Regions from separate parts of the Thalassolituus pacificus genome, predicted to be linked through region 2. Evidence: predicted binding sites of a transcription regulator. Region 2 holds the regulator's gene; each other region holds the start of a gene.
The links. Region 2 encodes sigma-54, which starts transcription at its own class of promoters, with help from an activator protein. Its sites were predicted from a motif close to TGGCACNNNNNTTGCTNT; they were not measured.

Region 1 (4,256 bases), on a different contig from region 2:
TGCCGAACTCTGGTTGTTTATGCTGGGCGGTTTGTTTGTACTCACCACGCTGTATCTGCCTAAAGGGGTGGTGGGCTTATGGGCGCAGCTGAAAGAAAAGTATCCGCTGAAAAAACAGAAGGCGTTGCTATTGTCGCCGCAGGATCAATCCTCTGTAGTGACTAACGATGAGCCCGGTTCAGAAAAGCCTGTGGGAGAAAAAGCATGAGTCTGCAAACGCCAAAACATATTGATAACCCATCGGTACTTTATATGGATGGTGTCAGTGTCAGCTTTGATGGTTTTAAAGCGTTGAATTCGTTATCCATGGTGATCGCTCCGGGTGAAATGCGCGCCATTATCGGGCCGAACGGTGCGGGTAAAACCACCATGATGGATGTCATTACCGGTAAAACCCGCCCGGATACCGGCACCATTATGTTTACCGATCACCATAAAAAGGAACACGATCTCACCCGCTTCGACGAAGCGGACGTCGCCAATCTGGGCGTAGGACGTAAATTCCAGAAGCCGAGTGTGATTGAAAGCCTGACGGTGTTTGAAAATCTGGAAATGTCGCTGAAAGGTGGGCGCGGTATCTGGCAGGCGTTACTGCATAAGCTGAGCGCCGAAAAAGCACAGAAGCTGGATGAGATTATGGACATGATTGATCTGGCGGATAAACGTGAAGAGCTGGCCGGTAGCTTATCCCATGGTCAGAAGCAGTGGCTGGAAATCGGCATGCTGCTGGGACAGGAGCCACAACTGCTGCTGATTGACGAACCGGCCGCGGGTATGACCGATGAAGAAACCATGAAAACCGCCGAACTGTTTAAGCGCCTGGCACAAAAGCATTCGTTAATGGTGGTCGAACACGATATGGATTTTATCGAAGCGCTGGATTGCAAAGTGACCGTGCTGCACGAAGGTCATGTTCTGGCGGAAGGCTCACTGGCCACAGTAAAAGCCAATCCACAGGTGATCGAAGTTTATTTAGGCCGCTAACCGGCGGTGAGGATGATGGGATGCTAAACGTAAATCAACTGGATGTTTCTTATGGTGCCAGTCAGGCGCTGTATAACGTCTGCATGAATGCCGAGGTTGGCAAGGTTACCTGTGTGCTGGGTCGTAACGGTGTGGGCAAAACCACATTAATGAAAGCGTTGTCCGGGCACCTGGCCGCAAGCAGTGGTGATATTCAGTGGCAGGGTAAGTCGCTGAATGGTATTGCGCCTTTTGATCGTGCACGACAAGGCATTGCCTATGTGCCGCAGGGCCGGGATATTTTTGCCCAGCTGACGGTGGAAGAGAATCTACAAACCGCATTTTCCGCGTTGCCGAAAAGTCAGCGCCGTATCGACCCGGAAATCTATTCGCTATTTCCGGTGCTGCAACAAATGCTGAAACGCCGTGGCGGAGACTTATCCGGTGGACAGCAACAACAGCTGGCGATTGCCCGGGCGTTATTGCTGAAACCAAAATTGCTGATTCTGGATGAACCGACGGAAGGCATTCAGCCGTCCATTATTAAAGACATCGGCAGTGTGATTAAACTGCTGCGTGACCGTGGCGAAATGGCCATTGTGCTGGTTGAGCAATACCTCGATTTTGCCGCGGAACTGGCGGATGAGTTTATGATTCTCGAACGGGGTCGGGTAGTGGCATCCGGTGCCGGTAGTGAGCTGGCCAGCTCGCAACAGGCGAAAGAGCTGCTGGCGATTTAGCGGCAATACACTCAGTGTTCATTACTCTGTTTTTATTAAAAGAAAAGCCGGAGCGTGCTCCGGCTTTTCTTTATTAGGTCAGATTTTACTGCTGTTGCTGTTGCTGCTGTTCAAGCTGGTTGAGTTTGCCCTCCAGCTCGGCCAGTTTGGCCTGGGTACGACGCAGCGCTTCGGCCTGCACCTCAAATTCCTCACGGCTGATCAGATTGGCGCTGCTCAGCAGGCTCTGCAATTGGCTCTGTAGCATTAAGCGCACATCGGCTGACAGACCGGCCAGCGGGCTTTGTTGCAGCAGTTGTTCGATACGGTTACGGATTTGTTCGCTGTTCATCATTGGGCTTCCTTATATATAGGCGGCAGTTTATCACGCTGTGCAAACAGGCCCCAGCATCGTGCCTTGCGTCAGGGCACTGCATTCTTCCTGTTTATGTCAATCCGGGCCTTTGCCCCGTTTTATTTCCTTGCATGACTTTACGCATCAAATTAGTGCCTATGCTTACCCTTGAGTGCACCAAAAAGGGCTGAAAACCGGCCCGGCGCACCGCCTTTGAACTGCTACGAGGGCTTTTTTGCTAAAGGTTGCCGCTAACTCCCTGAAAAACCGCATTTTTTAAAAGTTGGCACAGCCGCTGCTATAAGACATGTACAAGGTAAGTACAGAAAGAAAACGGTGCGTTCACCGGTTTACTTAATAAAAGCTTTGAATAACTGATGAAGGAAAGAACCATGAAAAAACTGTCTCAAGCAATCGCTCTGGCTGGTGTGATGACTGCAGGTCTGGCCGCTGTTTCTACTGCGCAGGCTGAAGTTGAAGTTTCTGCATCGGCAACTGTTGCCAGCATGTATTTGTGGCGTGGTCAGGATCTGGGGAATGGCGCTGCTGCTGTTTCTGGTGATCTGACAGTTAGTGCTTCCGGCGCTTATGCAGGCGTATGGACTTCAAGCGGTGATACCTCTTGGGGTAATGAATACGATCTGTACCTGGGCTATGGCGCTGAAATGGGTGACTTCAGTTATGACGTAATCCTGTGGAACTACGTATATCCAAAGGGTGATGGTGCAGCTGGTAATCCGGATGATCGTGGCAATACCTTTGACTATGCCGATGCAATTATCTCTTTGGGTTATGCCGGTGCTTCTTTCACTTACTACAAGCCTATTGGTGCTGAGAGTGACGATAACTCCAGCTACTTCACCCTGGGTTATGGCTTGGATGCCTACTCTTTCACGCTGGGTAAAGCCGACGATGGCGATGACAGCGATTACACCCACCTGGATGTAGGTTATGCCTATAACGATAACCTGGCGTTCACTCTGTCCAAAGTAATCGACCAGAGTGCTGATCTGGACAAAGGCGAAGCCGGTGTTGATGAGGACCTGAAAGTGGTTGTTTCTTACAGCCTGCCTATCTCTATGTAAAAAGCATACAATGGCCCGTGCCCCCGCATGGGCCATTAATAAAACCTAAACTCGTAGCGTTTAACAAAGGGGTTTTCTATGAAACTCATTACAGCTGTGGTTAAGCCATTCAAACTCGACGATGTGCGTGAAGCGCTGTCAGAGATTGGCGTTCAGGGCATCACAGTGACCGAAGTAAAAGGTTTCGGCCGTCAGAAAGGTCACACTGAACTGTATCGTGGTGCTGAATACGTGGTGGATTTTCTGCCTAAGGTAAAAATTGACGTAGCGGTAGCTGACGACCTGACTGAAAAAGTCATCGAAGCCATCACCAAAGCGGCGAACACCGGCAAGATTGGCGACGGAAAAATCTTCGTTACCAACCTGGAACAAGTCATTCGTATCCGTACCGGTGAAACCGGCGCAGACGCGATCTGATCCTTCCTCATTAAATGAATCAGAGCCTTATGCGGGGGGCTTAGAATGGAAAATAATATTTTCGAACTCCAGTACGCGTTGGATACCTTTTATTTTCTGGTATGCGGTGCGTTAGTCATGTGGATGGCGGCAGGTTTCGCCATGCTGGAAGCGGGTCTGGTCCGCTCTAAAAATACCACTGAAATTCTGACTAAAAACGTCGCGCTGTTTGCGATTGCCTGCACCATGTATCTGGTGTGCGGTTATCAGATTATGTACGGCGGCGGTTACTTCCTGTCAGGCATCACCGAAGTGGATTCTGCTGCAGTACTGGCTGATTTCGCGGCGCGTGAAGATGGCTTCCAGGGTGGTTCTATCTACTCCGGCGCTTCAGACTTCTTCTTCCAGGTTGTGTTCGTAGCGACTGCAATGTCCATCGTATCCGGTGCTGTTGCTGAGCGTATGAAGCTGTGGGCTTTCCTGGCTTTCGCGGTAGTGATGACTGCGGTTATCTACCCAATGGAAGGCGCGTGGACCTGGGGTGGTGCTTCTGTATTCGGTATGTACAGCCTGGGTGATGACTTTGGTTTCAAAGACTTCGCGGGTTCCGGCATCGTACACATGGCAGGTGCTACTGCAGCGCTGGCTGGTGTGATCCTGCTGGGTGCACGTAAAGGCAAGTACGGTCCTAACGGTGAAATCCGTGCGATCCCTGGTGCTAACCTGCCAATGGCGACT
Region 2 (4,256 bases):
GCCGGGCACCCTTGCGGCCGAAGCGCTGAAGCTGATGGAAGACAACAAAATCAACGCCCTGGTGGTTAAAGATGGCGACCAAACCGTTGGCGTAATCAATATGCATGATCTGTTACGCGCAGGCGTTATCTGATGCGCAAGCGCTATCTGCTGCTGCTGCTGACCCTGTTTTTTGGTCTGGCCCTGCTGGCAGTCGATCGCTACACCCAGGAACAGGCTCCTGCCCTGAGCGAACAACAGAACCATGAGCCGGATTACTATGGTGAAGGTCTGTATAACCGCCAGTACGACAACAGTGGCAAGCTGCAACAAACCTTTGTTGCCGCCCGCTCAACGCATTATCCGCAAACCAAAAGTACCTTATTTGCCGAGCCACTGCTGATGTCCGCCGATGATGAAGGCCAGACCTGGCAGGTGAATGCCCTCGAAGGAACGATGCTGGATGACGAACAATCGCTGCGTCTTGTTGGTCAGGTAGAAATCCGTCCGCTGAACCCCACCCAACCCAGCGACGACATACTGGTTGAGACCAGCACACTGACCTATCACAGCCGCCAGCAGCTGGCCGAAACCGACCAGCCGGTAATCATTACCAGCCCCCAAACCCGTATTAACGCAACCGGTATGACACTGGATATCGCGCGCCAGCGCATGGAATTCAAATCACAGGTGGATACCCGCTATGTTCCGCAATAATCACCGCCTTCTGGCCAGCTTGTTTCTCCTGTGCAGTGTGCCCGTCGCGCAGGCCCTGCCCGACGACTGGCAACAGGAGATGACCATTCTTTCTGAACGCGCCGAACTTGACCGCAAAGCGGGCGTGGTGATCTACGAAGGCAATGTTGTTCTGACTCAGGGCACGCTGCGCATTGAATCAGACCGCTTACTGATTATCCGCACCAACGACACGCTGGAAGAAGCCGTTGCCGAAGGCAGCACAGACAATCCGGCGCGCTATCAGCAACAGGTTAATGCCGGCAAACCGCTGACCAAAGCCCATGGCACGCGCATTCATTACTTTGCCCAGCAGCGTGAAATCAAAGTTCAGGGTAACGCCCAGCTGCAACAGGATGGCAACCAATTCAGCGGCGAGAACATTCTCTACGACATGACCAAAGAAACGGTCACGGCCAGTGGCGGTACGAATACCACCGGTCAGCCTGCTGGCGACGGCGAGAAGCAACGCATCAAAGTGGTTATCCAGCCGCAGGCTCCTGCCCAAGAGTCACAGCCACCGGCCACCGGCAACGCGGCCAATAACGGCACTGACAACAGTACATTTAACGATACTCCTGCGCAGGAACAGCCATGAAAACGCTGAAAGCCGAAAACCTGGCAAAAAGCTATAACGGCCGGGAAGTCGTTAAAGATGTCTCTATGTCGGTGCACAGCGGCCAGATTGTCGGTTTACTCGGCCCTAACGGTGCCGGTAAAACCACCTGTTTTTATATGATTGTGAATCTGGTGCAGGCCGACAAAGGCCGTATCAAAATCGATGACGAAGATATCAGCCATCTGCCGATGCACGGCCGGGCGCAAAAGGGCATTGGCTACCTGCCGCAGGAAGCCTCCATTTTCCGCAAATTGAGTGTCGCCGATAATATCCTCGCCATTCTGGAAACGCGCAAAGACCTCAACCGCGCGCAGCGTCTGGAAAAGCTGGAAGATCTGCTCAATGAGTTTCATATTCAGCACATCCGCAGCAGCCTGGGCATGTCGCTGTCTGGTGGTGAGCGCCGCCGCGTAGAGATTGCCCGCGCACTGGCCGCAGAGCCGTCGTTTATTCTGCTCGATGAGCCCTTCGCCGGGGTTGACCCAATTTCTGTAGCTGACATCATGGACATCATCCGCCAGCTTAAAGCGCGGGGAATTGGCGTACTGATTACCGACCACAACGTACGTGAAACTCTGGCTATCTGTGAGAAAGCCTATATTGTCGGAGGCGGCCACATTATTGCCGAAGGCACCCCCGAGCAGGTACTCGCCAGCGAGCAGGTACGTAAAGTGTATCTGGGCGAGGATTTCCGCCTGTGATGGCGACCCTGGCAGCCAGGACGCTGCTGATGATTCAGCGCAAAGGAATATGCACAAAAGATTCCAAGGTTTACCGCTTGGCGTATAATGCACAGACTATGCCGATACTGAGTGATTACTGAACTTTTATGAAAGCGTCTCTTCAGTTAAAGATGGGTCAGCACCTGACCATGACCCCTCAGTTGCAACAAGCCATCCGCCTGCTTCAGCTGTCCACCCTTGATCTGCAGCAGGAGATTCAGGAAGCCCTCGATTCCAACCCGATGCTCGAAGTGGAAGAGCACGAGCACGATGATCTGCCCGACCTGTCACGCAACAGCGATCACGACACCACCACCAGCAACGAAGTCAGCAGTCAGGATGACAGCCACAACGACACGCCGGAGCTGGACGAACAGTGGTCGCAAGAGCAATTACCTGACGACCTGCCCGTCGACAGTCAGTGGGAAGATACCTACCAGACCACCGCCAGCGTTGCCTCCGGCAGCAGCAGTAACGCCATCGACGACGATTTCGATTACGACTCGCGTCACGCCAGCACCGAAGATCTGCAGGATCATCTGCTGTGGCAACTGAACCTGACCCCCATGTCCGACACCGACCGTGAAATCGCCCTGATGCTGATCGACGGCGTCGATGACGACGGCTACCTGCACACCACTGTCGAAGACATTCTGGAAAGCATGGACCCCGCACTGGACGTCGAAGAAGACGAAGTGATGGCCGTACTGCATCGTCTGCAACAATTTGATCCGGCCGGTGCTTTTGCCCGCGACCTGCGTGAATGCCTGATGCTGCAATTACAGCAGCTGCCAGCCGAAACCCCGTGGCTGAGCGAAGCCAAAATGGTGATCCGCGATTATATCGAGCTGCTCGGCAGCAAAGATTACCCAACGCTGATGCGCAAAACCAAGTTGCGTGAAGATGACCTCAAAGCCGTCCTGCGTCTGATCAAAGAACTGAACCCTAAGCCGGGCTCCGGCATCAGCGCCGAACAGGCCGAATACGTGGTACCGGATGTTCTGGTGCGCAATATCCGCGACGAATGGCGGGTTGAGCTGAACCCCGATATTGCGCCAAAACTGCGCGTTAATGCCGATTACGCCTCACTGGTGCGCCGTTCTGATAACAGCACCGACAACGCCTTCTTGCGTGATCACCTGCAGGAAGCCCGCTGGTTTATCAAAAGCCTGCAAAGCCGTAATGAAACCCTGCTGAAAGTGGCCACCAAAATCGTTGAATATCAGATTGAGTTTTTCGAACAGGGCGAAGAGGCCATGAAGCCACTGGTTCTGCATGATATTGCCGAAGCCGTTGGCATGCACGAATCCACTATTTCCCGTGTGACGACGCAGAAATACATGCATACACCACGCGGAATCTTCGAACTGAAGTACTTTTTCTCCAGCCATGTCAGCACCGATGGCGGCGGCGAATGTTCCTCCACCGCAATCCGTGCCATGATTAAAAAACTGATTGCCGAAGAAAACACCCGCAAACCGCTGAGCGACAACAAAATCGCGGCGGTACTGGGGGATAAAGGCATTCAGGTGGCGCGGCGTACGGTGGCCAAATACCGTGAAGCCATGATGATTCCGCCATCGAATGAACGTAAACAATTGATTTGAAAAACAACAAGCCAGCAACAAGGAGTTGGACATGAAGATTAATATCAGCGGTCACCACGTTGACGTTACCGAATCTCTGCAAACTTACGTAGACGAAAAAATGTCCAAGCTGGGACGCCACTTTGACAACATTACCAACGGCCAGGTCACCCTGACCGTGATCAAAGAGCGCATGATTGCCGAAGCCACCATCCACGTCAGTGGTGCCGATCTGCATGCCAGCGCCGAAAACGACGATATGTACGCCGCTATTGATCAGATGACCGACAAACTCGACCGTCAGGTACTGAAACACAAAGAAAAACTGGTGGCGCGGCAACACGGACAAGGCTGATTAATGGACATTCGCATCGAGGATATCCTCACACCGGAACGCACTCTGATTGATGCCCCGGTTTCCAGTAAAAAGAAGTTGCTGGAGTACCTGGCAGGTTTTATCGCTGAGCAACTCAGCGATAGTTCCGCCGACGATATTTACGAGCGATTACTCAGCCGTGAACGCCTGGGCAGTACCGGGATTGGCGAAGGCATCGCCATTCCCCACTGCCGCCTGAAACAATGTGACCAGGCGATGGGCGTACTGCTGCGACTGAT
Region 3 (4,256 bases), on a different contig from region 2:
TGCGGCGCTCAGCATGGAAGGCCAGAACAGCGCATGGAAGTTAATAATGTCTTTACCGATAAAATGGTACAGCTCGGTGGTGGAATCTTTTTTCCAGTACTCGTTAAAGTCGAGGTCACCGCGCTTGTCACACAGGTTTTTAAAGCTGGCCATATAGCCGATAGGGGCATCCAGCCAGACGTAGAAAAACTTGTTCGGTGCATCCGGAATTTCGAAGCCGAAATACGGCGCATCGCGGGAAATGTCCCACTCCTGCAGACCGGAATCCAGCCATTCGGCCAGTTTGTTGGCCACTTCATCCTGCAGGGTGCCGGAACGGGTCCACTGCTGCAGAAACTCCTGAAAGTCCGGCAGTTTGAAGAAGTAGTGCTCAGACTCTTTTTCGACCGGGGTGGCACCGGAAATCACTGAGAACGGGTTTTTCAGCTCAGCCGGGGTGTAGGTTGCACCGCAGACTTCACAGTTGTCGCCGTACTGGTCGGCGGCGCCACACTTAGGGCACTCGCCTTTGATATAACGGTCGGCCAGAAACAGCTCTTTAACCGGATCGTACAGCTGCTTGATGCTGCGGATGGCGATATGGCCTTTGTCACGGCAGGCTTTGTAGATTTCTTCTGACAGCAGGCGGTTTTCTTCGCTGTGGGTGCTGTGGAAGTTGTCGAACGCAATCTGGAAACCGGCGAAATCCGCTTCGTGCTCGGCTTTTACCCGCGCAATCTGCTCTTCCGGGCTGATACCTTCTTTTTCGGCGCGCAGCATGATGGCGGTGCCGTGGGCGTCGTCGGCGCAAACATAGTGGCATTCGTTGCCACGCAGTTTCTGGAACCGAACCCAGATATCAGTCTGAATGTATTCCAGCAGGTGGCCGAGGTGAATGGAACCATTGGCATAGGGCAGGGCGCTGGTGACGAGGATTTTGCGGGGATTCTGTGCGGTCATGACAATTCGCTACGGGTTATTCAAAGAAAGGGCAGCATTGTAGCGATTTTTGCCGCTGGCCGCGATGGCTGCGGTACGGCTTAAAAGCGCTGCGGCAGCAAACTCTGCCGCGCAGCGCCTGATACTCAATGGCCGGGCATCACAGCTTTCCTTCAGCCGCCATCTTCATATAGCTGTCGGTAAAGCGCAGCTTCACATTACCTTTATCGCCAAAGGTTTTGCCGTTCGGGAAGGCCATGCCGATAAAGCCGGCATCGGCGGCGCCATCACCCAGCAGACCGTGGTCGAAGGAGAATTTCGCCACGTATTCCATGGTTTTTGGCAGCTCGGCGCTGTTCACAAATTCCACAGCTTTTTGTGCGTCGTAGAACATTTTGGTGGCGGCCAGCTGGGCATCGTAACCGGCAAGGTCGGTGCCTGAGGCTTCGGCCATCATGCTGCGTGCTTTTTTACCTTCGGCGTCGTCTTTCGCCATGATGCTCATGGTTTCGTACCAGGCGCCGGTCAGGGCTTTGGCGAAGGCGGGGTTAGCGGCCAGGGTTTCGCTGTTGACCATAGTGGTGTCGATAATTTCACCCGGAATCTGTGAGGAGTTAAACACGGCGGTTGCGTTTGGCTGCGCCAGAATCTCGCTTACCAGTGGGTTCCAGGTCACCACGGCTTTAACATCACCGGTGCCATAAGCTGCCACCATATCGGCGTCGGAGGTGTTGATCACCGATACGTCTTTTTCGCTCATGCCCACGCTTTCCAGACCGCGTGCCAGCAGGTAGTGGGAAACCGACAGCTCCACCAGATTCACCGGCAGGCCTTTGATGTCTTTCAGGCTTTTGCCTTCTTTCAGAATCACGGCGTCGTTGCCGTTGGAGAAGTCACCGACGATTAAGGCGGTGGTGTCGACGCCGCTGGCGGCCGGAATGGTCAGGGCATCCATATTGGTCATTACGCAGGCGTCGAATTCACCGGCGGTAAACTGGTTGATGGATTCAACGTAATCGTTGATCTGCACCACTTCGATTTCGATGCCGTATTTATCGGCCCATTTTTTTACGATGCCGGCTTTGTCGGCGTAATCCCACGGCATCCAGCCAACGTAGATAGACCAGGCCAGACGGAAACTGTCTTTGGCCTGAGCGTGTAATGGAGTAAGGGCGGCCAGGGTGACCAGGCTGGCAGTGAGCAGACGTTTTAACGCGTTCATAGGACTTCCTCTTTGATATCCACATAAATCAGACGGCAGGAGAACTCAGCGCGAACGGCCAGATGCTGGCATTCGCGTGTGGGTCTCCCGGGCTTTTGTCCCGCCGTGTAACCTGCGCTGTGAATACGCTGAGGTCGGTTGCTCTCGGACCAGTCGTTCTTTTTCCATCAAAGAACCGGAACCCTAGCCACCTATTTCTGTGAATCCCAACCGGATTCGGTTGCCGAGTATCTCCTGTTACTGATCAGTGTTCAGCAAGGGCTGTACCAGTTTTGCCGGAGCCTGAAAATTGCGGCATCCGGCAGGCTGGCGAGTGTTAAGTTGCTGATTTTGCTGTCAGTTGCACCCCAAAAGGGTGCACAGATGATTAGCTGAACAGATGGTCGCTGCATTCTGGGGCGCTTATTCGGTTTCTGTTGTGTGCGCCGCTTTGCAGCCGGTGTCGGTGTTGGCTAGCAGGCGGGCGAGGGCGCGGGTGGCGGGGCCGGCGCTTTCTTCATGGGCCATTACCAGATAGAGGTCGACGTAGCGCCGCGCATCCTGAGCAAAGGGAATCACCTGTAAGGCACCGCTTTTCAGGTCGTCGGCAATCAGCAGCTCCGGCAGCCAGGCAAAGCCCAGACCACGGCGGACAATATTCAGTCGGGTGCTGGTATGGGTCACGGTCCAGCGCTGATGGGCGCCGAGCCAGCCACCTTCGCTGCGGCGTTTGCGGCTGCTGTCGCGCAGCACCACCTGCCGGTGAGCGGTGAGGTCATCGTAGGTGACCTCGCGCCCCAGATGCTGCAACGGATGCTGCGGGCTGGTAACCGGCAGAAAGCAGGAGCGGTGTACGTGCTCGCCATTCCAGCCACTGGGCAGTTGCGGGGTAATCAGAATATCGATGCTGTCTTCGAGCAGCATTTCGTTACCGCCGCTGAGTACAAACTCTTCCAGCTCCAGACGGGTATCGGGGTACTCGGCTGAGAAGGCTTCAAACACATCAAACAGCACATCGTTGGGGTAAATGGTGTCGATGGCCGCACGCACAACAGGCTCGACGCCCTGATTCAGCGATCCGGCAATCTTGTCGATATTTTCTGCCTGATCGAGCAGCTGTTCGGCACGTTGTAACAGAATACGGCCGTGTTCGGTCAGTACCGCTTTGCGCCCTTCCACTTCCAGCAGTTGTACGCCCAGTTGCTCCTGCAGCTTGTGCACACCATAGCTGATGGTTGACTGACTCTTGAAGATGGCCTCAGCCGCCTGAGCGTAGCCGCCATGGTCGACCACCGCTTTAAACATGCGCCACTGTTCGAGGGTTGTTTTCATTGGAATGCCTTTTCGTAAATATCGAAAGCTATACGTTAAATTATGAGATTTTTAATCGAATAAAGCGAACTTAAACTGCACTCATTGCTTAACAGCCCTAACACCACAACCAATACCCGAACCGATACCCGATTTAAGGATGCCCCATGAACGTATTTGATGCCCTGAGCCAGCGTACTTCTGTGAACTACTTTGATACCGAACGTGCCATCAGCACGGCGGAAGTCCTGGAGCTGCTGGATTACGCCCAACACGCGCCAACGGCCTTTAACATTCAGCATACCCGCTATCTGGTGGTAACCGATCAGGCGGCGAAAGAAACCTTAAAAGACATCGCCTACGGTCAGCAGAAAGTGGCCGATGCCCCGGTGGTTATTCTGGTGCTGGCCGACGAACAGGGTCATGAACGTATGCCGGATATCGCCCAGCGCGGTGTCGATGCCGGGATCTACAACGAAGGCGTGCGTGACTACTTTGTCAGTGCGGTAAACGGTGCCTACGGCGATAACAAAGCCGCAGCCCACGATGAAGCACTGCGCTCGGCCAGTATGGCGACCATGAACCTGATGACGGCCGCGGCTGGCAAGGGTATGGCCACCGGGCCGATGATCGGCTTCGATACCGCGAAAGCGAAAGAAGTGTTCAACATCGGTGAACGCTACAGCGTTGCCATGATGGTGACCCTGGGTTACGCCAAAGAAGGTAACTGGCCACGTAAGCCGCGCCTGGCGGCAAGCGAAGTCACTGTGCTGGATGGTCGTCCGGGTAAGCTGCACGACCTGAGTAACTGATTAAACGCCGGGTA

Region 1: the regulator sigma-54 is predicted to act here: its motif matches at 2,322-2,339, upstream of NYR02_RS10070 (TorF family putative porin).
Region 3: the regulator sigma-54 is predicted to act here: its motif matches at 2,392-2,409, upstream of NYR02_RS02370 (putative urea ABC transporter substrate-binding protein).

The regions. Positions count from the first base shown of each region.
Region 1 covers NZ_JAOANI010000015.1:640,128-644,383, forward strand. Annotated here, with positions in the region: gene urtC (urea ABC transporter permease subunit UrtC) at 1-208, shown strand, start outside; gene urtD (urea ABC transporter ATP-binding protein UrtD) at 205-984, shown strand; gene urtE (urea ABC transporter ATP-binding subunit UrtE) at 1,005-1,703, shown strand; gene NYR02_RS10065 (accessory factor UbiK family protein) at 1,789-2,037, opposite strand; gene NYR02_RS10070 (TorF family putative porin) at 2,430-3,122, shown strand; gene glnK (P-II family nitrogen regulator) at 3,201-3,539, shown strand; gene NYR02_RS10080 (ammonium transporter) at 3,585-4,256, shown strand, end outside.
Region 2 covers NZ_JAOANI010000028.1:47,717-51,972, reverse strand. Annotated here, with positions in the region: gene NYR02_RS14865 (KpsF/GutQ family sugar-phosphate isomerase) at 1-133, shown strand, start outside; gene lptC (LPS export ABC transporter periplasmic protein LptC) at 133-696, shown strand; gene lptA (lipopolysaccharide transport periplasmic protein LptA) at 683-1,312, shown strand; gene lptB (LPS export ABC transporter ATP-binding protein) at 1,309-2,034, shown strand; gene NYR02_RS14845 (RNA polymerase factor sigma-54) at 2,163-3,662, shown strand; gene hpf (ribosome hibernation-promoting factor, HPF/YfiA family) at 3,694-3,996, shown strand; gene ptsN (PTS IIA-like nitrogen regulatory protein PtsN) at 4,000-4,256, shown strand, end outside.
Region 3 covers NZ_JAOANI010000009.1:78,245-82,500, forward strand. Annotated here, with positions in the region: gene metG (methionine--tRNA ligase) at 1-939, opposite strand, end outside; gene NYR02_RS02370 (putative urea ABC transporter substrate-binding protein) at 1,079-2,140, opposite strand; guanidine-I (ykkC/yxkD leader) riboswitch at 2,223-2,338, opposite strand; gene NYR02_RS02375 (LysR family transcriptional regulator) at 2,543-3,451, opposite strand; gene NYR02_RS02380 (nitroreductase family protein) at 3,598-4,242, shown strand.